DNA from 2 places in the Priestia aryabhattai genome. Region 2 is predicted to be linked to the other one. Evidence: a T-box and tRNA genes for the amino acid it is inferred to sense, from the RefSeq annotation. Region 2 holds a T-box; the other holds one or more tRNA genes.
The links. A T-box is a leader RNA that pairs with one kind of tRNA and senses whether it is charged. The one in region 2 lies ahead of thrS (threonine--tRNA ligase), so its partner is inferred to be a tRNA-Thr.
Positions count from the first base shown of each region.

Region 1: it encodes a tRNA-Thr, which carries the amino acid that the T-box ahead of thrS (threonine--tRNA ligase) is inferred to sense. The anticodon was not compared.

Region 1 is NZ_JAMBOQ010000001.1:300,077-312,653, reverse strand. It holds gene M3225_RS01630 (sulfite exporter TauE/SafE family protein) at 1-10, opposite strand, end outside; gene M3225_RS01625 (ATP-binding protein) at 282-1,556, shown strand; gene M3225_RS01620 (TetR/AcrR family transcriptional regulator) at 1,583-2,485, opposite strand; gene M3225_RS01615 (DHA2 family efflux MFS transporter permease subunit) at 2,755-4,278, shown strand; gene M3225_RS01610 (aromatic ring-hydroxylating oxygenase subunit alpha) at 4,312-5,364, opposite strand; tRNA gene M3225_RS01605 (tRNA-Thr) at 5,575-5,647, shown strand; gene M3225_RS01600 (ABC transporter ATP-binding protein) at 5,901-6,851, shown strand; gene M3225_RS01595 (ABC transporter permease/substrate-binding protein) at 6,851-8,374, shown strand; gene M3225_RS01590 (YwaF family protein) at 8,517-9,263, shown strand; gene M3225_RS01585 (NAD(P)H-dependent oxidoreductase) at 9,404-9,925, shown strand; gene M3225_RS01580 (hypothetical protein) at 9,950-10,315, opposite strand; gene M3225_RS01575 (LCP family protein) at 10,541-11,272, opposite strand; gene M3225_RS01570 (hypothetical protein) at 11,810-12,484, shown strand; gene M3225_RS01565 (M24 family metallopeptidase) at 12,560-12,577, shown strand, end outside.
Region 2 is NZ_JAMBOQ010000002.1:1,040,687-1,053,263, reverse strand. It holds gene M3225_RS12360 (iron-containing alcohol dehydrogenase) at 1-621, shown strand, start outside; gene M3225_RS12355 (MFS transporter) at 802-2,007, shown strand; gene M3225_RS12350 (ATP-grasp domain-containing protein) at 2,301-3,563, shown strand; gene M3225_RS12345 (hypothetical protein) at 3,579-4,139, shown strand; gene M3225_RS12340 (DMT family transporter) at 4,172-5,110, shown strand; gene M3225_RS12335 (DUF6421 family protein) at 5,138-6,373, shown strand; gene M3225_RS12330 (valine--pyruvate transaminase) at 6,389-7,690, shown strand; gene M3225_RS12325 ((2Fe-2S) ferredoxin domain-containing protein) at 7,856-8,248, opposite strand; partial or broken gene rpsN (30S ribosomal protein S14) at 8,342-8,619, opposite strand; gene M3225_RS12315 (cell wall hydrolase) at 8,868-9,326, shown strand; T-box leader at 9,957-10,183, shown strand; T-box leader at 10,223-10,451, shown strand; gene thrS (threonine--tRNA ligase) at 10,505-11,722, shown strand; gene M3225_RS12305 (hypothetical protein) at 11,894-12,097, opposite strand; gene M3225_RS12300 (amino acid permease) at 12,485-12,577, shown strand, end outside.

The DNA of each region.
Region 1 (12,577 bases), on a different contig from region 2:
ATAGTTCCATATTTCGTCCTCCTACTCTCAAAACCAAGTACATTGATCTGATTATAGAGCATTATCACTCATATGTAAATAAAATTCTGAATATTTTTAGTGAAGTTGAAAAGGTTTTCTTAGCCTTCACTATTTTAGGGAACGGACGATAAAGTCATAGGAAGTTATAAAAAAGTAAATAGAATACGTTTATTTATCTATGATTACGCTCTAATTTGTGTTACAAATGTAGATGCAATAAAAGAGTTTATTTTTATCTGATTTGAAAGACCGGTGAATACATGAGTTTTGTCACAAAAGATTTGTTAATTAATTTTTTATTTATTTTATTGGCGCTGTTTTTAGTGCAGATGTTTTATTTGATTAAGTATGCTAAAAAAATTCATTGGTGGAAAGATCGTTATATCGCGGTATTTCCGATTTTAGCTATTACCTTTTGCCTTTTGTTTCCGGTTAACGGAGCTTATGTCCCGGATGATTATCGAATGGATTTACGAAGAATCCCTTATATTTTAGGAACGTTATATGGAGGCTGGCCGCTAGGAAGCTTGCTTTTTGTCTTTATTTTACTGCTGCGCTTGCTAATTGGCGGGTACGATGTAGGATTTTTATCAACATTAATTGCTCTTCCGATTTTATCCATTCCTTTATTTTTCATAACGAAATACTTTTTACATTTCTCATTAAAAAATAGAATTATCGTAAGCACATGTCTTAGTGTAATCGGTTCTTTATTAGCTATGCTTGTATCTATTTTTGTCTTACACGTAACGAGCATCCCTATTAGCGTGTGGGTTCAGTTCGCGATTTTAGATGTCGCAGGAATGTTCGTGATTACCGTACTATGGGAAGCGATACGAGCAAATTTATTAGTGCTGCAGCGCCTGATGAAAGCAGAAAAGCTAGAAATTGTCAGTCATTTAGCCGCCAGCATCTCTCATGAGGTGCGAAATCCTCTAACAGCAAGCAGAGGATTTATGCAGATGCTGCAAGAAGATGAAAAAGAACCCGCTAAAAAACGCTACATTTCGATTGCCATTAATGAACTAGACCGTGCAAAAGAAATCATTGATGATTACTTGCTGTTTGCCAATTCCGCTCCAGAACGAAATGAAAAAATGAATATTTCAGAAGAAATTCATCATGTCACCCATATTATGACGCCTCTTGCCAATATGAATGGAGTCGCTATTGATTTTACATTTGATGAAGAAGTGAAGTTCTTCGTAATGGGAGAGAGAAGAAAGCTTCAGCAGTGTCTAATCAATTTATTTAAAAATAGTATTGAAGCCATGCAAAATGGAGGCACGTTAACCGTTAAAGTAGCAAAAGAAGGCGGGGCTGTTATCGTTGATATTATCGATACAGGCTGCGGTATGACGCAAGAACAAATCAATCGGTTAGGCGAACCGTACTTTACAACAAAAGAAAAAGGTACGGGGCTTGGAACGATGGTATCTTTCAGTATTATTCATTATATGAAGGGAAAAGTGAGTGTGTCTAGCATAAAAGGAAAAGAAACGTGCTTTTCACTTCAATTTCCCCTTTGCGAATAAAGAGCAGCTTTAGGACTGCTTTTTATTTAATGAAGTTCACTCACGTACTGATCAATCATCGCCTGCAGTTTTTCTAGCTTCGTTTTACTTTTGTTAACAGGCAGCTGCTTTAAGGAATGAAGAGCACTATCAACAACAAACTTGCGAGGATTCGATTGTTTAAACAGCTCTTCTTCAATAAAGCTAATAAGCTCTGTGCATTTTTGACGTTCGAATTCATCAGTAAATTGTTTGTGAACTTGTTTTTTTAAATCAATAAGTGCTGTAGAAATGTCCTGTTCTATTTGATTTCTGGTATTCGGGCAGGATGGAAGCCATTCTTTGATTGTTTGCGGATCGAGCAAAATGTCTCCTGAACTTGCTACTTCGTCTACAAGAGGAAACAAGCGCTTGACGCTGTAGCTTATGATCTCATGTGGGTCAGTATTTGTGCCGTTAACCATAAAATTATAGTGAAAGTTACGATGAAGTATACCAAGAAACATAATTGCACAATCTAGTAGATATGGTTTCTTTTCTTGTCCAAATAAATCAATGAACCGTTTATAAATCCAGTTTACTTCAATAAACTGGGTTTTTTTTATGTATGACTTTAAATCAGGATCATTGGAAACAAATACTTCTTCAAGTAATGTAAAAAATTTATGTTTATGATGGTTTTTCATCTGCGCATCGATTTGTTTAATAAATACATCTATATCGGTCAGGCTTTTACCAACCAACAGCTGATTGCGCTCTTGTTCAATGGTTGTATGAAGCCATGTAAAAACAGCGATTAATAATTCATTTTTTGATGAAAAATAGTTGTAGAATGTTCCTTTTGAAATGCCGCTATAATCAATGATGTCTTGAATAGATGTAGCTTGAAATCCTTTTTCAACGAAGAGATGGTGTGCATTTTTCACAACTTGCTGCTTTCGATTATTCATTATTATCACCTAAATATAAAAAAATTAGACTCATGGTCCAACTTTATGATACATGATTTAAAGCGTTTACACAAATGTTCTTTTTAAAACGGATTAGCGATATCCCGTCGATATATTGATATAAAAGGATTATAGGACTAAAAAAGTCGAATGAGTAAAGGGTATTAACGCAGGATTTTTCGCTTGCATAAATTGAACTCAGAGTATAACATACTCTATGTAGAACATGTGTCTAAAAAAATGAACTTAAAGTATAAGGAGGTACAATAATGAGTCAATCAATAAATCAAATGGAAAAGCCGCCGTATGGCATAATTGCTATTTTGTTAATTGGCGCTTTTATCTCATTGTTGAATGAAACGTTATTAAACGTGGCGCTGCCGTCTATCATGAAAGACTTAGATGTGACAACGTCAACTGTCCAGTGGCTTTCTACTGGTTATATGTTGGTGAATGGTATTATGATTCCAACTACCGCTTTTTTAATTCAGCGCTATTCTGTCAGAGGATTATTTTTAACGGCGATGACTTTATTTACAGCAGGAACGATACTTGCCGGTGCTTCGCCCGTATTTTCTGTATTGTTAACCGCTCGTATTATTCAAGCATCAGGCGCGGCCATCATGATGCCGCTTTTAATGAACGTATTGCTAACAAGTTTTCCATTAGAAAAACGCGGAGCTGCGATGGGGATTTTCGGTTTAGTTATGATTTTTGCTCCGGCAATTGGTCCTACATTATCAGGGTGGCTAATTGAACACTATGAGTGGAGAATGCTGTTCCACCTTGTTACGCCGATTGCGGCAATTGTATTAATAGGCGCTTTCTTCCTATTAAAAGACAAAAAAGAAAAAGTGGAAATCAATTTGGATTTCTTATCCCTTGTGTTATCTACAATTGGATTTGGAGGACTTCTATACGGATTTAGCTCAGCAGGAGATAAAGGCTGGGATTCTATGGAAGTGTACGGCACAATTATCGTAGGAGCTGTGGCTCTGATTTTATTTATTACGCGTCAGTTCAAGTTAGAAACACCTATGCTTGAATTCCGCATTTTTAAATATCCAATGTTTGCTTTATCGTCAACGATTTCAATGGTGATCACAATGGCATTATTCTCAGCGATGCTGTTAATGCCAATTTATGTTCAAACCGTACGAGGCATTTCTCCGCTTCATTCAGGACTATTAATGCTTCCGGGTGCGTTATTAATGGGTGTGATGTCACCGATTACCGGAAAATTATTTGATAAATTCGGAGCGCGTGCACTGGCTGTAACGGGTCTAGCTATTACAGCGGTTACGACGTATTTCTTCAGTAACTTAGAGCTTAATACGACGTATACAACGCTCATTACGCTTTACACGCTTCGCATGTTCGGAATGTCTATGGTTATGATGCCGGTTATGACAAACGGGTTAAATCAGCTGCCGCAGCGCTTTAATCCGCATGGTACTGCGATGAATAATACGCTTCAACAAGTATCGGGAGCTATTGGTTCGGCTCTTTTAGTAACGGTGATGTCAAACCGTACAGCTACGCATGCAAAAGAGCTGGCTCAAGATGCAATGAGCGGAGCAGGGTCAGCTAATGCAACGGCAGCCGGGGCAGCTCAAATCAAAGAACAAATTGGGATGCAGGCAATGGTGCAAGGAATTAACGATGCGTTTGCCGTCTCAGTAGTACTAGTGGTGGTTGCATTAATTCTTTCATTGTTTATGAAACGCGCAACGCCAGCAAGTGAAGATGAAGTGGTAAAGGAAAAAGCAGGACGCGAGCAGTTTGCTAAATAAAAAAAAATCCCCGCTTAGACAGCGGGGATTTTTTTAGCTTGTATATCTAAAGCTTAAGCCCATTTTCTTTAATAATTTCCGGTAGCCAATGGACGTTTGATCAGCCATAATATGCGCTTCCATCTGCAGGTCTAAAGGCAAGTCTTCAGGCTTTTGGTTTTCAACCATTTCACGGTCTTCGTCAAAGACGCGAAGATTAAAGTCATACACACCTTCGACACTCGAATCTTTGTCAAAGTTTCGAGCGATTGGCGCGAATAAACGCGTTTCGCGGGCTGAAATAGGAGAGACTGCGTTCATAATCCACAGCTCTGCGCCTTGCGGGAAGTAAACCTTTAATGTAGCTGTAAACGGCGGATAAACATCAAAGACGCGAAGCCATTTAAAATCGGGTGGATTTAAATGCTGCTGTTCTTTAGAATAATTGCTCACGGTGCTCGTATATTCTACATGAAGCCCATAATCTGTTTCGCTTACTTTATATTTAGGCACAAAAGCGTTGTTTCGATCGCCAAACGTGTCCGTGTGAACCCAAGCAAAATGAGCTACGTCTAAAAAGCCTTCCATTTGACGACCGGCTGAACCCATGATATCAAAACTCGGACAAACAATTTGCTGAAAATCAGGGTCATCCCACGCATCGAAATAAGGCAGGTTATCTTGTTCTCCTGTCAGGGAAGTCCACACTAATCCAAATCGTTCAATAACTGGATAGACGGCCATGCACAGGCGGGGAGAAATGTTGGCGTCGGGGTGAGCTGGAATCGACGTGCATGCGCCGTCTGTTGCATAGCGGAAGCCGTGGTAAGGACAGATAATCTCATCATCTTCCACCCAGCCCATGCTAAGCGGTGTACCTCGGTGAACGCATAAATCACGAGCCGCTACAACCTTGTTTGTGGTGCGGTATAGAACTAGATTTACATCTAGTAACTTTACGGACGTTGGTTTCTCTGTTACATCACTACAGCGTGCGACGGGGTACCAATACTTGGCGAGCGTCGTCCAATCTTCTAGGCTGAACGTGCAGTCTCTTGGGTAGGGAGTTGCCGTTTTTGATTTGGTCATGGTTGGTTGTTGTTCCATCTATTTTCTTCCCTTCTTTTGTAAGCTCTTTTACTAAGGGTAATATAGAAAAAGAAAATTCACACAATTTATGTAAGGAGTTCTAACATAAAATATGGAACTTTGTAGAAAGTGCGAATTTCAGAAGACGCAAATTAGAGAATATACCAATAAAAAAATTTAAAAAAGCGCTTCCTAAATGAATTTAAACGTGATATAATTTTCCAAGACGCTGGTGTAGCTCAGTAGGTAGAGCACTTGCATGGTAAGCAAGAGGTCGCAGGTTCGATCCCTGTCGCTAGCATACTAAAAAACCTTCTTTCTTGTTGAAAGGAGGTTTTTTTATTTTTGTTGGCTTTAAAATTATTCTTCCTCACCTTGTGAAAACTTTAACAGTTTGATAGCTTTATTAGGAAGCTGTTAGAAAACATGTGTATCTTTTCCACTAAGTCTTATGAATCATATTTAAAAATATTCTTAAAAGAATGTTTATTGCTTCTAAGTATTGGGTACACGAAACTAGGGGTTAAATTTCAACAGGGAGTGTGAACGATAATTTGATTACGTTTAAGAATGTGTCAAAGCAATACCCAGACGGTACAACTGCCGTGAAAAATATTAATCTAGAAATTAAAGAAGGGGAGTTTTTCGTTTTAATTGGTCCGAGTGGGTGTGGGAAAACAACCACCTTAAAAATGATTAACCGTCTTCATGATATTACCGAAGGAGAACTATACATAAAAGATAAGCTCGTATCGGACCACAACATACATGAGTTACGCTGGAACATTGGTTATGTCTTGCAGCAGATTGCTCTTTTTCCTCATATGACCATTGCCGAAAATATAGCCATTGTACCCGAGATGAAGCATTGGAAGAAAAATAAAATCAAAAAGCGCATTGATGAACTGCTTACCTTGGTAGGACTAGACCCAAAGCAGTATCGAAACCGAAAGCCGTCTGAGCTCTCAGGTGGCCAGCAGCAACGTGTCGGTGTAGCACGTGCCCTCGCAGCTGATCCTCCCGTTATTTTAATGGACGAACCCTTTAGTGCCCTCGATCCGTTAAGCCGCGAACAGCTTCAGCAAGATGTTATTAGCTTAAAAGAAAAAATCAAAAAAACATTTGTGTTTGTTACGCATGATATGAGCGAAGCGATGACGCTTGGAGATCGTATTTGCCTGATGAAAGATGGAGAAATTGTCCAAGTTGGAACGCCGGAAGAATTCATTCAAAAGCCTAAAAATGAATTTGTAAAAACGTTTATTGGAAATCAAGGCAATGCTTTATTTGAGACATTGGATATGTTTGTAAAAAAAAGTGAACAACCAGACGTAGAAGCAACTGAAGAGTTAGCTTCAACCGCCACTGTTCAGCAAGCAATGGACGCCCTTTACGACCATGAAGCAGTAGCCGTGAAAAAAGGGAGCAAGCGCATTGGCGTTGTAACGCGCAAAACTCTATTAGCGTTTCTTTCTGATAAAATGAAAGAAGGAGGAACGCTGTAATGAATACACTGAGCACATTATTAGATCAACGGGGAGACACACTGTTTCAAGCTCTTCTAGAACACATCCAAATTTCAGTACTGGCTCTTGTTATCGCCGTGTTAATTTCAGTGCCGCTCGGGCTGTACTTAACGAGGCATGACCGCATTGCTGAACCTATCATTGGGGTAACAGCCGTACTGCAAACCATTCCTTCACTCGCTTTATTAGGATTACTAATTCCTCTTGTCGGAATTGGAACTTTTCCCGCGGTTATTGCACTGTTTTTATATTCGCTTCTTCCTATTGTACGAAATACATATACCGGAATTAAAGAAGTGGACCCATCTTTAATTGAAGCATCCAAAGCGATGGGGATGAACTCGTGGAGACGATTAATTAAAGTAGAACTTCCTCTTGCACTTCCTGTCATTATGGCTGGAATTCGCACAGCGATGGTACTGATTATTGGTACAGCGACAATCGTGGCTCTTATCGGAGCAGGCGGACTGGGAAGCTTAATTTTGCTTGGTATTGACCGAAGTGATAATAGTTTGATTTTATTAGGAGCCATTCCAGCAGCATTATTAGCGCTTATTTTCGATGGAATTCTGCGAACGATTGAACACTCGGCTAAAAAAGGATCTAAAAAACGCTCGTTCATTATGATTATCGTATTAATACTCATTCTTGTTTCTCCGTTTGCTGCGATGAGCGCAACAAAACCAGACCTTGTTATCGGAGGGAAAATTGGCGCAGAACAAGATATTTTAATTAATATGTACAAAGAATTAATTGAAGATCAAACCGATATGAAAGTAAATCTGCGTTCGTCACTTGGAAAAACGGTATTTGTATTTGAGGCTCTGCGTAACAAGGAGATTGATTTGTACCCTGAGTATACGGGTACAGCCATTGTGACGCATCTAAAGGAACAGCCGGACAGCAAAGATGAAACACAGGTGTACAATCAAGCAAAAGAAGGATTTCAAAAGAAATTCGGCCTTGTCTATTTAGATCCAATGAAGTTTAATAATACGTACACATTGACAGTAACAAAAGAATTTGCAAAAGAAAATAATCTAACGACTATTTCGGATTTGGCAAATGCAAGAGATAAAGTAAAAGCAGGGTTGACGCTTGAGTTTAAAGATCGTGAAGACGGCTATGTAGGCATTCAGAAAGAATATGGCCTTACCTTCCCGAATATTAAAACGATGGAGCCCAAGCTTCGCTATCGCGCTGTAGAAAAAGGCGATATTAACATGCTTGATGCTTACGCAACGGATCCTGAAATCAAACAGTTTGGTTTAAAAGTCTTAAAAGACGACCAGCAGTTCTTCCCTCCGTATCAAGGAGCGCCTGTGCTTCGTGAAGATACGCTAAAAGAGCACCCTGAACTGAAAAAAATCTTAAATCAACTGGGCGGTAAAATCAGTGACGACGAAATGCGTGAAATGAACTATCAAGTAAATGCGAAAGGGAAAACGGCTGAAGAAGTCGCTCATCAATTCTTAGTGAAAAAAGGATTAATTAAAGAATAAAAATGAAAAAAAAGCAATTACAGGCACCAGCTGCTGTGTAATTGCTTTTTTATTGTGAGAAAACTGCGCATTAATGAAAATAAGGTCTTATGAACAAGCTAAAGGTACCGAATTTGTTTTCTGATGGAAGGGAGGCGCCGGTATGAATAGGTTTTTTACGTGTCATCCTGTACAACATTCCTTTCAGCTTTTTTCAGTTGAACATCTTGTAACTTTAGCCATCATCGTTGTCATAGGAGCATGTATTTTTTGGTGTCGAAAGCAGCTGAGAAGGAAGATGTGTGTGTTCGGTTTGCTTTCATTCGTTCTAATAGCTTCAGAAGTGGCCTACCAGGCTTGGGAAATCGACTGCCATCAGTGGTCTGCTAAAACTTCTTTGCCTCTTCAGCTAAGTGATATAGTCGTGCTGCTGGCTGCTGTTATGCTGATAACCAAAAGCAGGTTTCTTTTTTATTTTGTGTACTTCGCAGGAATCAGCAGCTCTGTTCAAGCGATGATTACCCCAGACCTTGGCGGTTATGCGTATGCCCAGTTTCGCTATGTGCAGTTCTATGTATCTCATGGCGGTGTGGTACTTGCTTGCTGTGTGCTAATTGCTACCTGCAGATATCAGCCGACATTTCGTTCTTTATGGGTAAGCGTGCTGTTTGTTAATCTTTATGGAGCTTTTATCTATATAATGAATCGTTTGATCGGTGCGAATTATTTATACATGATGAAAAAGCCAGGGCACGCTTCCTTGTTGGATATTCTAGGACCTCATCCTTGGTATTTAGTATGGGTTGAGGGAATCATGATTCTTAGCTTTCTTGTCCTTTATCTGCCGTTTTGGATACATAAGAAAATCAAAGGGGATAAAAGCGAAATCAATTTTGTTGAAGAAGAATGATAATACTGGTAGTTTATAAGTGTAAACTAGCTCGGATTTCCTGACTAAAAAGGAAAGAATGACTGAACAAGCTGTTAGAGGCAAGCATAAAAAATAGGAAAGAATAAAGCAAGCACAGACATCAGAAGGAGAGTATCAAAATGAAAACACTGATTATTTTAGCACATCCAAACTTAGCATCTTCTCGTATTAATAAAGCGTGGGCAGAGCGAGTAAAAAAAGAAGAGAATGTGTACGTTCATGATTTATACGCAGCCTATCCCGATTCTAAAATTGATGTAGAAAAAGAGCAGGAGTTAGCTGTTCAATTCGATCGTATTGTTTTTCAATTTCCATTTTACTGGTACAGCTCACCAGCACTCTTAAAAGAGTGGCAAGATGTTGTATTAACATACGGATGGGCTTATGGCAGCAAAGGCACTAAACTTCACGGAAAAGAGTTTATCGTGGCTACTTCCACAGGAGGCCCTGCAGAAGCTTATCAAGAAGGCGGCTACAACCGTTATCCAATGAGTAATCTGCTTCTTCCTTTTCAAGCTATGGCAAATTTAACAGGTATGAAGTTCCAAACCCCATTTTTATTTCAAGGAGCAGGCGGTGACCTGAGTGACAAAGTCATGCAAGATAGTGCAGAAAGCTACGCTCAATTACTAAGACAATAAAAAAAGCCGCGTCAAAGCGGCTTTTTAATTTACATTTGTTCGTGAGAAAGAAGTAAGCAGCTTTTGAGGAGCAATATCTAATCCTTCAATTAGTAATCCTGTCATAGCAGTTAGACTCCCGACTTCAAAAGATTCCCCGGCTCTCCAAAATGCTGATTCACCTTGTTTGATATAAATTTTCAGTCCGTTATCGCCAGCTACCCAGCCTTCCCCATGAACGACTAAAAGAAGCTGTGGAATCGTAGCTTCTTGACGGGGGGTATAATCATTTTCTTGAAAAGATAAAAAGCTGATTTTGACATCTCCAGTATGAGAAAGCAATGGGTTTACTTTATAGGTAGAATGAAGAAAGGAACGCTCTTCTTCAGATTGAAAACCATATAATTTCATAATTTCATCTCCTTGACTAAAAAATATAAAAAAGAAGTGCTTCTCATTTCATATACGCATGTGATAGAAAAAATAGAACTCTAAAGAAACAGCTGCTTCCTAGAAAATAGCTTGATTTCATCTCCATTTTTTGTCGAAGCTGAAATTTTTTTGAAGGATAGGGAGGAAAAACAGAAGTTTTTTTGAATAGTATAAAAAAAGGTGTCCGCTAATGGACACCTTTTCCTAATTTAAAAATGACTGTAATGCTTGTTTGTTTTCTTCAAGGTCTATGCTTAAAACAGCACCAATACCGGATACTCGTTCATTTGAATAGGAACCTTCAACCGGTAAACGAAGAGATTTTAAATCTGGCTGATTTCCAACTAAGAAATCTTTTCCTATCACAATAAATGTTTTTGGCGGAATATTCGTATCCACATATGGATCAATGACTCCCCATAGCTTAGGAGCTTTCGCCAGCGTCTTTACTTGAAGAGCTTCATCCATTAATTTACCAATAACTTCTTGTTGACGCTTCACGCGCCCGAAATCACTTTGGCTATCGTGTCGGAATCGCACGTATCCTAGTAATTTATCTCCGTGAAGAGTTTGTTTTCCAGGTTTTAGCGTTATGCCAATTCCTGATGACATTTCGTGTGGCACGGTAACCGTAATTCCATCAGGGGCAATCGTATCGGCAACTTTAGAAAAACCTTTAAAATCAACAACGGCATAATAGTTTACATCTACGCCAAAGTTTTCTTTAATTGTCTTACGCATTAATTCGGGCCCGCCAAATGCATAGGCTGAATTTAATTTGTTTTTGCCATGTCCAGGAATATCCACATATGAATCACGCATCAAAGAAACAATTTTAGGCTGATTGCTGTCTTTGTCATAATGAGCAATCATAATTGTATCGGCACGCGAATGTTCTTCACCTCGAGAGTCAATTCCAAGAAGTAGCACATTCATGCTATCTAAATTGGCACTTGCACCATTAAAATCAAACTGTCCATCTTTCCCAAAAGCTCCGTCTGCTTCTGCTAACCCTTGTTGGTATTGATAATACACATACGCACCAGCGGCGATTAGAAGAATTAGAAAGAAAAGAAGTAGCTTTCTAAAGCGTTTCTTTTTTCTTTGCTTCTTTCTTTTATGTTGTTTACGTTCTGTACGTTCTTCCAAATGTCTCACCATCGCATTCAAAAATATTAATACTTTTTTGTTTGAAACCAATTATGCAAAAAATTATAAAACGACATAATAAAATTAACACTAAGGAATTAGATTAGCAAGTACGTTCACTAGTAAATCTGCAGAGACAGCTAAAATAAGAGAAGTATACAAATAGAAGAAAGAGGAAATAAAGGTTATTTTTTTCGAGGATATTTGTTATAATCTATCATAGTTAGGGAAAAAGTTCTGTCTTTTAAGAATGGAATAAGAGGAAAGTCTCTGTTTGTCGAGGATTAAATATAGGTCTAAATGTAGAAAAAAGGAGTGAAGCGAATGAGTATATATGTGTCATCTTCGAACCTTGTGCTGATTCCAGAAGCGGCGTTGAGTCATTGGAAACCTTATGGCGCGGGGGAATTGACCGGAGCTATTATTTCAGGTAAAGATAGTGCTGAAATAATTAAAGAGCTTAATCAATCGTCTATTCTGCCTTTTACAAGTTTTTTCTATCGAAAGCATTTTGTTATTCTGTTTGATAAAGAACAAGTGAAAAATCATTTTGAACAGCTGCTTTTATTATATAAATCTCAGGGCTATGTTTTTTATTCTGCTACTTTATACGATGATCATTGGTCTCAGGTTCTTGAAGGAACCAAGCAGCTGCTAACGGTAAATGGGCAAGTGGTGCCGGTGCTTGAGCTTGAACAAAACGGTGAATTTGACGTTGTGCGTGATGAAGGTGGTCTGCACATTGTTATAGATGATGATGAAGACGAAGAGAAGCAGCTAGAAAAAAAAGTTCATGAGCTTCCGCTTGAAGAAGGTAACTATTTTATTGGCGATCCGGGATTTATTGAAAACCGAGACATGCTGGTAAAAGAATATTTTCCTAAAGGTACGTACGAATTTATTTATAGATACGGAGAAAATGGCTGGCTGATGAAAGTAAGTATTCAACGAAAAGCGATTAAAGAGCAGCTTACTACTCTTCACGCGGCTTTGTCTTAACCTCTATTCATTGTACAATATTGCTAAATAACTATGTTATAATAGTAATATTGCACAATGAAAGGGGTTTTTTTAATGGAAGCACGTTTGCAA
Region 2 (12,577 bases):
AGAGATCAAACCATTTACGGCATGGTGGACATGATGAGCCATGTGTTTGAACAATATTTCCATAACGTGAAAAACACACCTTTACAAGATCGTATGTGCTATTCCGTATTACAAACAGTGATTGAAACAGCACCGAAATTACTAGAAGATCTGCAAAGCTACGAACACCGTGAAACTATTTTATATTCAGGAACAATCGCACTAAACGGAACTCTTCAAATGGGCTATTTTGGAGATTGGGCTTCACATACAATTGAACACGCAGTATCAGCAGTATACGATATTCCTCATGCGGGCGGTTTAGCAATACTATTCCCAAATTGGATGCGATACGTTGTAGATCAAGATGTAACTCGTATGAAGCGTGTAATGACAAGCATGTTCGATATTGACACTACAGGTAAAAGCGACAAAGAAATTGCTTTAGAAGGAATCGATAAGTTAAGCGCTTTTTGGTCAATTCTTGGCGCGCCTTCTCGCTTAGCGGATTACAATATCGGAGAAGAGCGACTAGACGAAATTGCTGGAATTGCTGCTCGTGAAATGGAGCACGGAGGTTTTGGTAACTTTAAGAAACTAAATAAAGATGACATTCTAGCTATTCTAAAAGCGTCACTATAAAGTGAAAGATAAAAAAGAAGGAGACATACGTCTTCTTCTTTTTTATCTTATAAATGACTGGAAATTAAGTAGAGTATGAAGAAGGGACTTTTTCTAGAATTTCAGTTAACAATTAAAGAAAAAGCTTTATAATTAAGTACAGAAAGAAAGCTTTAGATGATTATTTAAGGGAGTGGAGAGATGAAAAAGTTTGCGCTAGCTTCATATGCGCTTTATTTGTTAGGTGGATTAGTCATTACAGCAGTAGGGTCTGTCTTACCGCAATTATTAACACATTATCATGTGTCCTATACAGTTGGCGGACAGCTTGTATTATTAGGATCTTTAGGGTTTTTAATAGGAGTTCCGCTTTCTTCTTTTCTATTAGGACGCTTCAGCGAAATGCAGTTACTTACAATCGCCGCATTAATGATAGCGCTATCACAAATAGGTATGCTTTTGCTGCCTCCATTTCAATGGATTATTGTATTCAATTTTTTAAATGGTATTGGTGTAGCAGCATTGGAAGTAGTTGTAGCTACTTTAATGATGGAAGTATTTATCGGTAGAAGAGCTATTGTTATGAGCTATTTAGAAGTATCGTTTGGCTTAGGCGCGCTGTTGATGCCGTTAGTAGCTAGCTTATTGATTTCACAGAACAGCTGGAGGTTTTCATTTTTTATAACAAGTGTACTGGCTTTAATAATGGTTGTGGCATGTAAAATGATTCCTTTTAAAAAAGAGACTGTTTCAACTTTAGAAAGCGATGCTTCAGATGCCAGCTCAGAACCTGCGCCTGTGCTTTCTAAAAGTCAAAGGTGGAAAATACTTGCTCTTTTTAGTGTGATGATTTTTATGTACGCCGGAGTAGAAAGCAGTATGAATAATTTTCTTTCGTCTATTTTTATCACGTATCTAGACGTAATTCCATCACAGGCTACTTTGAGCATAAGCGTTTTTTGGGTTGCTATGCTAATAGGACGAGTGGCCACTGGATGGATTATTCGAATCGTTACATACGAACGCTATCTTTTTAGCAGCATCGGAGGAACAATTGTGAGTTTAGTGCTGTTTATCGTGTTAAAAGAAGCTTTAGCAGGCTATATTTTACTAGGTTTTTTAGGGCTTGCAATGTCAGGTATTTATTCCATTACGATGGTATATGCTAACCATACGTTTACTGGATCTGCTCGTATTGTAACCAGTTTAATTACTGGCTTTTCAGGGCTTGGCGGCGCTATTTTTCCTGCACTTATTGGCTTTACTATGGACGCAAGCGGAATTACCTCAGCACTTTGGTACATAACAGCTTTTGCGTGTTTGTATTTACTGGCGCTTTGCATTGTTTTTTTCGTTCAGCGAGAGGCAAAACAAAAGTCTAATAACCATGTACAGGCTATGAAATAAATGTTACGTCAAAAAAGAAGTGAATCTATAGTTCACTTCTTTTTCTTTTTTTACAAAGATTCTCATTAAATTTTTTCTAACAATATCCTTATAATCAAATAGCAAAATTTCCGCTCTTAATTTCGCCTTAGTACCAATCCTATAAACCATTTGTTTCGCTACCCTTTACTAATATATTAAATATTCTATATATTCCTAATGTTATATAAAATTAAATTGACAAATATATGAAGCTGTCATTAGAATTTAGTAATCGAACAGTGAAAGGCTGTTTAAAAGTAGGGGGGAATTAAATGACGTTAAAAAATAAGCACCTCGCAGTTGTGTTACAAAATACATATTTACCGTTTATCTTTGAAGAAGCGGAAGCTCTCGGAATTAAAGTAACGTTTTTTTATAACCAAGAGGAAGTAAAACCTAAGCATCTTAAAAACGTACAAAATTTTATACCCATTGATCTATTTCACACTCCAGACAAAGCTCTTGAAATTATTAAAGCAGAGCATAACAAAAATCCTTTTGACGGCATTATGACATTATATGAGCCGGCGTTAGAGTTTGTAGCTCAGCTGATAGAAGAATTAAGCTTACCCGGCTTATCACCGTTTGTGATTAGTAACTGTCGTAACAAACAGAAGATGAGGAAGATTTTAAAAGATAATGATCTTAATACTCCTTATTTTAAAGAGGTTGAAAATGAGGATGAATTAAAGAATCTTTTATTTTCCTATCCTGTGGTGGTAAAACCTTCTAATGGATTTTCCAGTCAAGGAGTAACAAGAGCGAATAACAAAAAGGAACTTATCGACAGCATAGAAAAAGTGAGGCGCGTAAATGAAGAAGACCTAAGTAAATTCACAAAAAATAAAACGGGAATGGTAATTGAGCAATTTATAGACGGACCAGAGTTTGCTATTGAGACGTTTTCTGTAGAAGGAGAGGTTTATGTACTCTCTATAGGTTACAAAGGAAATTCCAAAGGACCTTTCTTTGAAGAAGGTGTTTATATAGCTCCAGCTCAGCTAGAAGAAAATGTTTGGAAATCTATTGCACAAGAAGCAGCTAGAGCGGCAAACGCTTTAGGGATTGAGAATGGACCTGCTCACATTGAATTACGCTTAGATCCAACAGGAAAACCTTATGTAATTGAAATAGGAGCGCGCATTGGAGGATCTGGTATTTCTCATTATATTGTAAAAGAAAGTACAGGCATTAACTATATGGAGCTAGTTTTTTACTATGTATTAGGATTAAAACCTCCTGCATTAAAAAATGAAAGAAAACAAAAGAAAGTGGTGGGCAACTATATTATTCCTGTGCAAGGCCATGGAATTTTTAAAGAAATTCAAGGCTTAGAAGACGTTCGTAGAGATACTGAAGTAAAAAGGATTATTCAATTCATAGCTAAAGGTACAGACATTTTACCGTATCCGCACTTTTCAGGTTACCCTGGATTTATTTTGACCACTCATGACTCTTATTCCGAATGTGAACAGTATTACAGCTATTTAGATGACAAGGTGAAAATCGTGTATAAAAATAAAGTCAACGCATAGGGGGTATCAAAGGACATGATAGTTGCAGAGTCATCTAGTAAAAAAAATAAGCAGCTTCAAAAGATTAGCATTATCCATACCTTGGGTCCTAAAGGAACAAATTGTGAAAAAGCAGGCTATCTGTGGTTCGAACACCAAGGCATACAAGGTCAGGTATTTTTACATCAAACGTTGGAAGAAGCTTTAGTTCATGTAAAAGGAACGGAAAGTTCTGCTCTTTTAGGCTGTGCGGTATATCCTTACTTACATGATATTGTGTTCAAAAATTTAACTAGTCTAGAGCTAGTAGATAGCTTTATTATGCCAACGTATAACATGGTACTTGCCTCTAAAGAAGAGGTGATAGCAAACAATAATCTATTAATTGCTTCACATCCTGCCCCTGTTGATTTAGCTCATTCCATCAGTACCAATGTTCAGTTAGTAAATAGTAATGCTCAAGCGGCAATTGACTGCTTAGAAGGAAAGGTAGACGCTTGTATTACAACAAGTAAAGCTGCTAACGAGCAGGGCTTAACAGTTGTAAAAGATTTTGGAGAAGTGCCGATGTGTTTTACGCTCCACGGAAGAAAATAGGCTCAACTTTTTAAAAGAAATAAGGTGAAACAATGATTTCTAAATTAACCCGTATTCATGTACATCTTTTGTTTTGTCTATTAGCCGTCATCGGGGGGACGACATGGGCTTTTCAAAAGACTGGATTAAAAGATAGCTTGCCTTTATGGTCAGCAGGTATGAGGTTTTTAATTGCTAGTTTATTAATCGCCCTCTATCTCTTATTCACAAAAAAAATGGCCGTTTCAAAAGAAGTAGTAATCATTTCAGCATTAAACGGACTTTTTTATTTTGCTCTACCGTTTGGTTCTGTTTATTGGGCCTCTGTTTATTTGCCAAGCGGACTTGTTTCTGTTTTAGCTGCCAGCATTTCAGTGTTTGCCCTTTTATTTAATCGATTGTTTAAAGGAACACCAGCTACAAAAGGACAAAAGATAGGGGTCGTCATGTGCTTAATTGGTATGAGCGTTGTATTTGGAAATCAGCTGTTTATACAGGGAAATGTGATTCAAATAGTAGCAATGATTGTCATTTTAATGGCTATGCTAGGTTCTGCTTTTATAACTGTTCAAGTACAATCTCGCATCAAATCTTTGCCTATTATGACCTTTAATTCATTTTCGATGCTAAGTGGAGGAGCCTGTTTACTGATTGTTAGTTTATTTGTAGAGAATGGAAACCGCACTTTCTCTGGGATTAGTCTTATATCATTATTATATTTGGCCATTATAGGGTCGGTCTTGGGGTTTTCTATTAATATTTATTTATTAAAAAAATGGCATATATCAAAAGCAACGGCGCATTTATTTATTTCACCGGTTATCGCCTTGTATGTAGGGTTTGTCTTTTTAGGTGAAACATTAAACAAACAGGTCTATATAGGTACAGCGTTTGTAATAGCAGGGGTTATATTTATTAACTTGAAAAAGCAAATAGAGAAAAACACAAATAACTCTACTCTTAAATCATCTAAAAATATTTCTGCTAAATAGCTGTTCTAAAAAAGGAGGTTGTTAATCATGTTAACAAAAAATCATACCCAAAGTTTAGTGGAGTTATTGAACGATAAAATAGTACCCGCTCTAAATCAGATAAGAAAATATCAGGGGCCAAATGGAGAAGTCAAAAGAAATTATGAAAAAGCTAGAGAACTCTTATTAAAAGTAGTTGCTGAAACTGAAACGGTATATAACTCTTTAAACTTACCTGAAGTGTGGAATGCATTAAAAAATGACGTATGTAATTGGATTGAAAGAGGACTCGATCAGGTTCCTTACTTTGATCAAACATTAATCACTTATAGTCCACCTGCAAACGGGGAAGCGACGTTCTTTTTAGGACCGATTGTAACGCCTAATGGCCCTACAAAAAGAGGGTTTTATTTAGAGGCTTTTATCGCCGTTCGCGATGAACCTGAAATCATGAAATCAATTGAAGCAGATCTTCCTCACCCTAAAAATGGATGTGAATCTTTAAAGTTGTTAGCTGGAACTCAAGGGTTTATGGAAGGGAAGTGTATTGTATTTTTCCCTGAGAATGTAAAAACAAAAGAAAAAGTAACAAGTCAAAACTTTGCGATATTTTTCTTTAATAAATTTTGCAGCATATACAACGATGATACATTAAAAAGAGCCTATTCTATCTTTCCTGATTTTAACTTTAAATCTCATACTATGAATAGAGAAGACACTTATCAAGCAAGAGTAATCTGGGGATATCTACATGATTATTATCATCACTGCGGAAATAAACCTTTTAACCAACATATACAGGCTAAAATGAATTTTTTTGCAGGCATACTAGAAGAAGTTAAAGTAGATTGCCAGACGGTGCTGACTCTTCATAAAAGAAAATATCCTTTTTGGGAAGAGATAACGGAATTTGTTCTCTTTGAACGACTTTTAAGATACCCTAGTCAGCATAATGCACCTCGAAACTTTGATTCCGGAACAGGATTTTTTCTTTTTAGCTGGCTGGTTGCAAATGGGCGTTCAATATCCCGAAAAAGGGAACATGCTTATCTAGATTTAGACATGTGTTTGAAAGAACTAGATTTTTTAGTAAAAGAAATTGAGGAACTTGAAACGATTCAAAGTGACCTTGACTATAAAGAAGAAGCTGAACATTATGTTCGAAAATACTTATTACCTAGTGAGAACGGTGATAAATTTATTATCCCGGACAATTACTTTATTAATCAGCAAAATAAAAAGATTGAAGTTCCATACTTACTATTCGATGACCATAACCTCTAAGGAGAAGGTGCAATAATGACTACTTTACATTTAAGTAAAATAGGAAACAAAATGACTAATAAAGTAGGCGTTCGCGCCATTATGCATGACATCCAAGAAGTGCTCAATTCTGATCTCAATCAATATGTGAATTTAAGTGCTGGCAACCCTGCAATACTCCCTCAGGTTTATGAAATGTGGGAAGAAGCTTTAAGAGATATTGTAAACGACAAACAATTAAAGAATTTGATTAGCCAATATGGTTCTAGTTACGGTACGCATGAATTAATTGATTGCATAAGAGAATACTTTTCTACGAATTATCATATTAAACTGGACAGAGAACAAGTCTTGATAACTTCAGGAAGTCAAAATCTCTTTTTTTTAGCTCTAAATTCATTTTGCGGTACAAGTAAAGAAGGAAGAGTAAAAAAAGCATTAATACCTATGCTGCCAGATTACGCTGGGTATAGTGGAGTGGGGCTAGAGGAAGGTATAATAGAAGGAATTCCGCCTATCGTCTCAAAGCTTGATAATCATACGTTTCGTTATGAATTTAACGAACAGGCATTTAAAGATAAAATAGCTCAGGATCCAGATATCGGAGCTGTCGTATTATCAAGACCTAATAATCCAAGCGGTAACATTCTTTCAGAAAAAGCCGTACAGTTTATATCCCAAGTATGCAAGGACTATAACATTCCATTGCTAATTGACTCAGCGTACGCACCGCCGTTTCCGGCTATCAATTTTGTTGAAATGAATCCAATTATACATGACAACATCATTCACTGCATGAGTCTTTCTAAAGCCGGTTTGCCTGGAGAGAGAATAGGGATTGCTATAGGAAAAAGTGAATTTATAAAAGTAATGGAAGCATTTCAATCAAATATTTTGATTCACTCTTCTAGGCTAGGTCAACGGATGGTGGTTAACACCTTGAAGAGCGGGAAGTTAGCTGGAATTTCAACTAACTATATAAGAGCTCATTATAAACAGAAACATGACTGTTTAAAAAATCTTTTAACTACACGTATGCCGGATGATATTCCTTGGTATTTGCACAAAGCAGAAGGTTCGTTATTTGGTTGGCTTTGGTTAGAAGGTTTGCCTTTCAGTGATAACGATCTATACAATAAATTAAAAGCGGAAAACTTGATTGTAGTACCAGGAGGGTCATTCTTTCACGGTAGTCAATCTTCTTCTCACAATCAGGAGTGTATTCGCATAAGTCTTACTGCTACAGATGAGGAGTTAAAGAAAGGAATTGATATTCTTTCGTCAGTAGTTAAGGAAATATACAGTTCAGATTTTATATTTCAAATAGAAACAATATAATTTCTTTAAGATTCAGAGATGACAAAAGCCGACCAGTTTTCTAAGGTCGGCTTTTGTTGTTTAGATTAAGTAATAGGTGCATTAGAGAGAACAACCATACATTTTTAATGATGTTTCTCTGTTAGTTGGTTAACTTTATAAGTACCATGTTCTCACTGTTGTAAATTAAAGTTTTTTAGATACTTTTATGACTGTTTCTTTTTCTTTTGAAATACCTTTCACAGTACCTTCTGTTCGTTGGAAACCTTCTCCGCAAAAAGTATGGCTTATTTTTTCGGCAAAAGGTTGACTTGTCTTTAAAGAGTTAATAAGCTCTCGTGCATCATGAGGTTTCATATCTTTATACCAAATACCGTCTGGATAGGAAATTACGACGCATTTATCATGGCATCTTCCATTACATCGAGTGCGAGTGGTGTGTATGTATTCGTCCATCCCTTGATTAGCTATCTCAGTTCGAATCGCTTGTGTAACTTCTTCGGCTCCAACTCGATTGCAGCTGCTTCCATTGCAAATGAGAACGTGATGGTTCGTTTTATCTAAGTTCCATGTAGCCACTTTGATTCCTCCTATTAAAAAGTAATGATTACGATTTAAAAAGCGTGTTAATTCTTTTTTAGCAAAGAGAGAGGCTTTTACTTGATTAGAAATTTACCAGCTTGACTTTTTCACTCCAGGAAGCTGTCCCTTATGAGCTAACTCTCTAAAAGTAATTCTAGAAAGTTTAAATTTACGTAAATATCCGCGAGGCCTTCCCGTTACTTCACAGCGATTATGCAAGCGAGTAGGAGAAGAATCTCTTGGGAGTTTTCGTAGTTCATCATAATTTCCCTGTTCCTTTACCTGTTTTCTTAACTCAGCATATTTTTCGACAAGCGCTTGTCGTTCTTTTCTTTCGCTATTTTTGATTTTTTAGCAAAATAATCAATCCTTTCTTAAGAATTTCATATAAATCGTAATCATTACTATTTATATTTTTACATCATAAACTACTAAGGAAGTAAATGCAACTAATACTTAATCATAAAAGGTGCAGTTTTATAAGTTAAAGATCCTTTAAAGAAGATAATAACATCCAATTTCTTTTGTAATTGGATAATTTTTCGTAATGAAAGCCTCTTATATTTCTGCTAGCATATGAACCACGTCAAGAAATAGCAGGGAGGCTTTTATTTTTATGATGAAGAAACTAGTGATTGCTATAGCAATGCTTATCCCAAGTTTTGGTGCAGGTTACTCAGCAGTTGCTGCAGCGCCCGCTCATGAACAGCACATTCAAGTAAATAAAAATGATAAAGAATTATTAGCTCGTCTTGTATCAGCTGAAGCCAAAGGAGAGTCGTACGCAGGCAAAGTAGCCGTGGCGACAGTTGTATTAAATAGAGTCGACAGCAGCAAATTCCCAGACACTGTAAAAGGCGTTATTTATCAAAAAGGTCAGTACAGCCCAGTCAGCAACGGTCAAATTAATAAACCTGCAGACAAAGGTTCAAAAAAAGCTGTAGAAGAAGCAATTAACTTCCAAGGTCAAGGAAAAGGTTCATTATTCTTCTTTAACCCTGATAAAACGGGAGATCAGTGGCTTCGCGGAAAACAAGAAACAATTAAAATTGGACATCATGTATTTGCAAAATAACTAAAAAAGCTAATGGTTAGCTACATGCTGTCATTAGCTTTTTTACTTGTGTATACAAAATAAACAGTAGAGTAATATTCACTATTAGAGCATTAGAATAAATTTTAAGAAGAAATAACATAGCATGAAGTATGCAAGATGAGTTTTCACGTCCATGTATCTAACAAAATAGTTCCTATGAATTTTCGTCCAATATTTACGCGATTTAAAAAGATTTAATATTTTAGTATATTATCGATAGTCTCTGTTTTACCCGAAGTCGCTATTTCGTTTTATACGCTTTCTTAAGATGTCTCCAAGAGCATTTTGGATTGGCAGGTGCTCGGCTGTTTTGTGATATTTTTGTTGCGGATAGAGGATTTGAATGAGCTGTATATGGGTTCATAACATTTATCTCGCTTTTCTTCTTTTACCTTAAAATAAAAGTAAAGTAAGCATAAAATCAATTTATGATAACGCCGTAAGTAAGTTATGAACATTATAATAAAAAACTTTTTAAGTGGGCGTATTCCTAAGTAACTTTTTAGAAATTCAAGCATAAGGTAATTCTATAACATTAAAAAATAAAAAATATCTCTTGACTTCTGTTAAATTTATACACTATAATCGCTTTTAACAACTAACAAACATTATTTGGCAATGAAAAGGACATGAATTAGATGCAGTTTTCTTCGCAGAGAATAGGGCCACTGGCTGAGAGCCCTTAAGAAATCATCTAGTTTACCACCTTAGAGCTATTGCAGGGAACGTACATAACTGAAACTGCAATCGGTAAAACCGTTATCTTTTTTGAGCGTAAAATACGTATGGGTATTTTACGGAATTAGGGTGGTACCACGGCCGCATTCGTCCCTTCTTTAGGGACGAGTGCGGTTTTTTATGTGGGAAAAATGAATATACAAGCAATGAAAAGGACATGAATCATTTTTGAATTTTCTTTACAGAGAGTAGGGTCACTGGCTGAGAACCCTTAGAAAACGAAATGAATTTACCACCTTGGAGCTGCAGCGGGGAATGTGTATACACTGAAACCGCGACCGGTAAAACCGTTATCTTTTTAAGCGTAAAATACGTATGGGTATTTTACGGAATTAGGGTGGTACCACGGCCGCATTCGTCCCTTCACTAGGGATGAGTGCGGTTTTTTTGATGAATAAAAACATATTGGAGGAATGAACATGTCAAAACAAATGGAAGCAGAAAAACGAAATCACCAAAAATTAGGTCAAGAACTGGAGCTGTTTATGTCGATGGAAGAAGCTCCTGGAATGCCGTTTTTTTTACCTAATGGAATGATTGTTCGAAATGAGTTAGAAAACTACTGGAAACAAAAGCATTACAAAGCAGGCTATCAAGAAATAAAGACACCCCTCATGATGAAACAGGAGCTCTGGGAACAATCAGGGCACTGGGAGCACTACCATGAGAATATGTATTTTTCAAATGTTGACAAACAAAACTATGCGATTAAACCGATGAATTGTCCCGGAGCCATTTTATTGTTTAACAGCAAGAGAAGAAGCTACCGAGAACTTCCGATTCGATACGCAGAGCTTGGATTAGTTCATCGTCATGAGCTTTCAGGCTCTTTAAACGGATTGCTGAGAGTTCGGTCATTCACACAGGACGACGCGCATTTATTCGTAGAACTTAGTCAGATAGAAGCTGAGATTAGCCGCATTCTAGCGTTTATCCATGACTTTTATTCACATTTTGGCTTCGACTACAAAGTGGAGCTATCCACACGTCCTGAAAAATTTATGGGGGATATTGAAACATGGAACCAAGCAGAAAAGTCTCTTCAATCTGTGTTAATTGAAAAAGGCTTAGACTACCAGGTAAATGAAGGAGACGGGGCTTTTTACGGGCCGAAAATCGATTTTCATATTTTAGATTCCTTAGGTCGCAGCTGGCAGTGCGGAACAGTTCAGCTTGATTTCTTAATGCCAGAGAAGTTTGACTGTATGTATATTGGAGAAGACAACAAACCGCACCGCCCTGTAATGATTCACCGCGCTATATACGGATCCGTTGAACGATTTATGGCTATCTTGATTGAACATTACGAAGGTCAATTTCCTCTTTGGTTAGCTCCTGTTCAACTCAAGCTATTGCCTATTGCACCGCCGCATGTGGAATATGCATATAAGGTGAAACATGAGCTGGAGTCACAAGGGTATCGTGTTGAGGTGGATGATCGCATTGAAAAAATAGGTCTGAAAATTCGAGAAGCAGAAATGATGAAAGTTCCTTATATGGCCGTGATAGGAGATAAAGAAGTGGAAAATGAATTTCTTTCCATGCGAAAGCATGGAAAGAAAAATATTGGAACAATAAGTGTTGAAGATGCAGCTATACACTTGAGTAAAGAAATGAATTCAAACGGAGTTTATTGAAACTACTCACCTTACTAAATAGAAAAATCCGATTTTTTAAGTCGGATAGTGATTCCCTTCATTTTGTCTTACACCAAAATGAAGGGAATATTGAACTAGAAGGGTATAAGATAATATATATCAGCGGTATAACTTTTGCCTTAGACAAATGCCGGTATTCTATAAAAAAATTTATCTTATGCCATTCGAATCGTTTGTGCTGGATGAAGCTGAATTCTCATTAGGTAATTTGCTCACCTTTTGCTGATCTCGCTTCTTTTTAGAAGGAGAATAAAAAAGTAATTTAAACATAAAGTACACTCCTAAAGCTAACAAAATACAGCCAATAAGTAAGTTAAGCATCTCTTTCCGCCATTCATACACTTCATTTTTCATCATTATAACACCCGGTAAGATAAAACATTCATAGTTCCTTAAATAATACGTACGTCAGGAGTTTATATCTGGAGATAGTTGGTGAAAAAGTTATCTAAAGACCTATAATTTTATTTTTTAGAATATTATTTTTATTCAAATTTATTATGCATAAGTACAATGATAACTGCTTTATTTAGTTTATAAATCTAAAACATAGCGATATTAAGAAATCGCTTACAAAAACTCTTGAAATATATATAATGATATTAGTATACTAATAGACAAGTTAGTAACTATTTCTATATAATTACTTCTGTATCTAAAGTAGAAATGGGTAGCCAAATGGGAAAAGACGTCATTTTCAGGTTTTTTAATGGGTGAGTGCAACAGAGAGGAGAGAGTGCAATGAGAAAACTATTTAAAAAGAAGTCAATCGAGCAATTATTAGAACAAAGTCAAAACAAATCTCTAGTCAAAACATTAGGAGCATTCGATTTG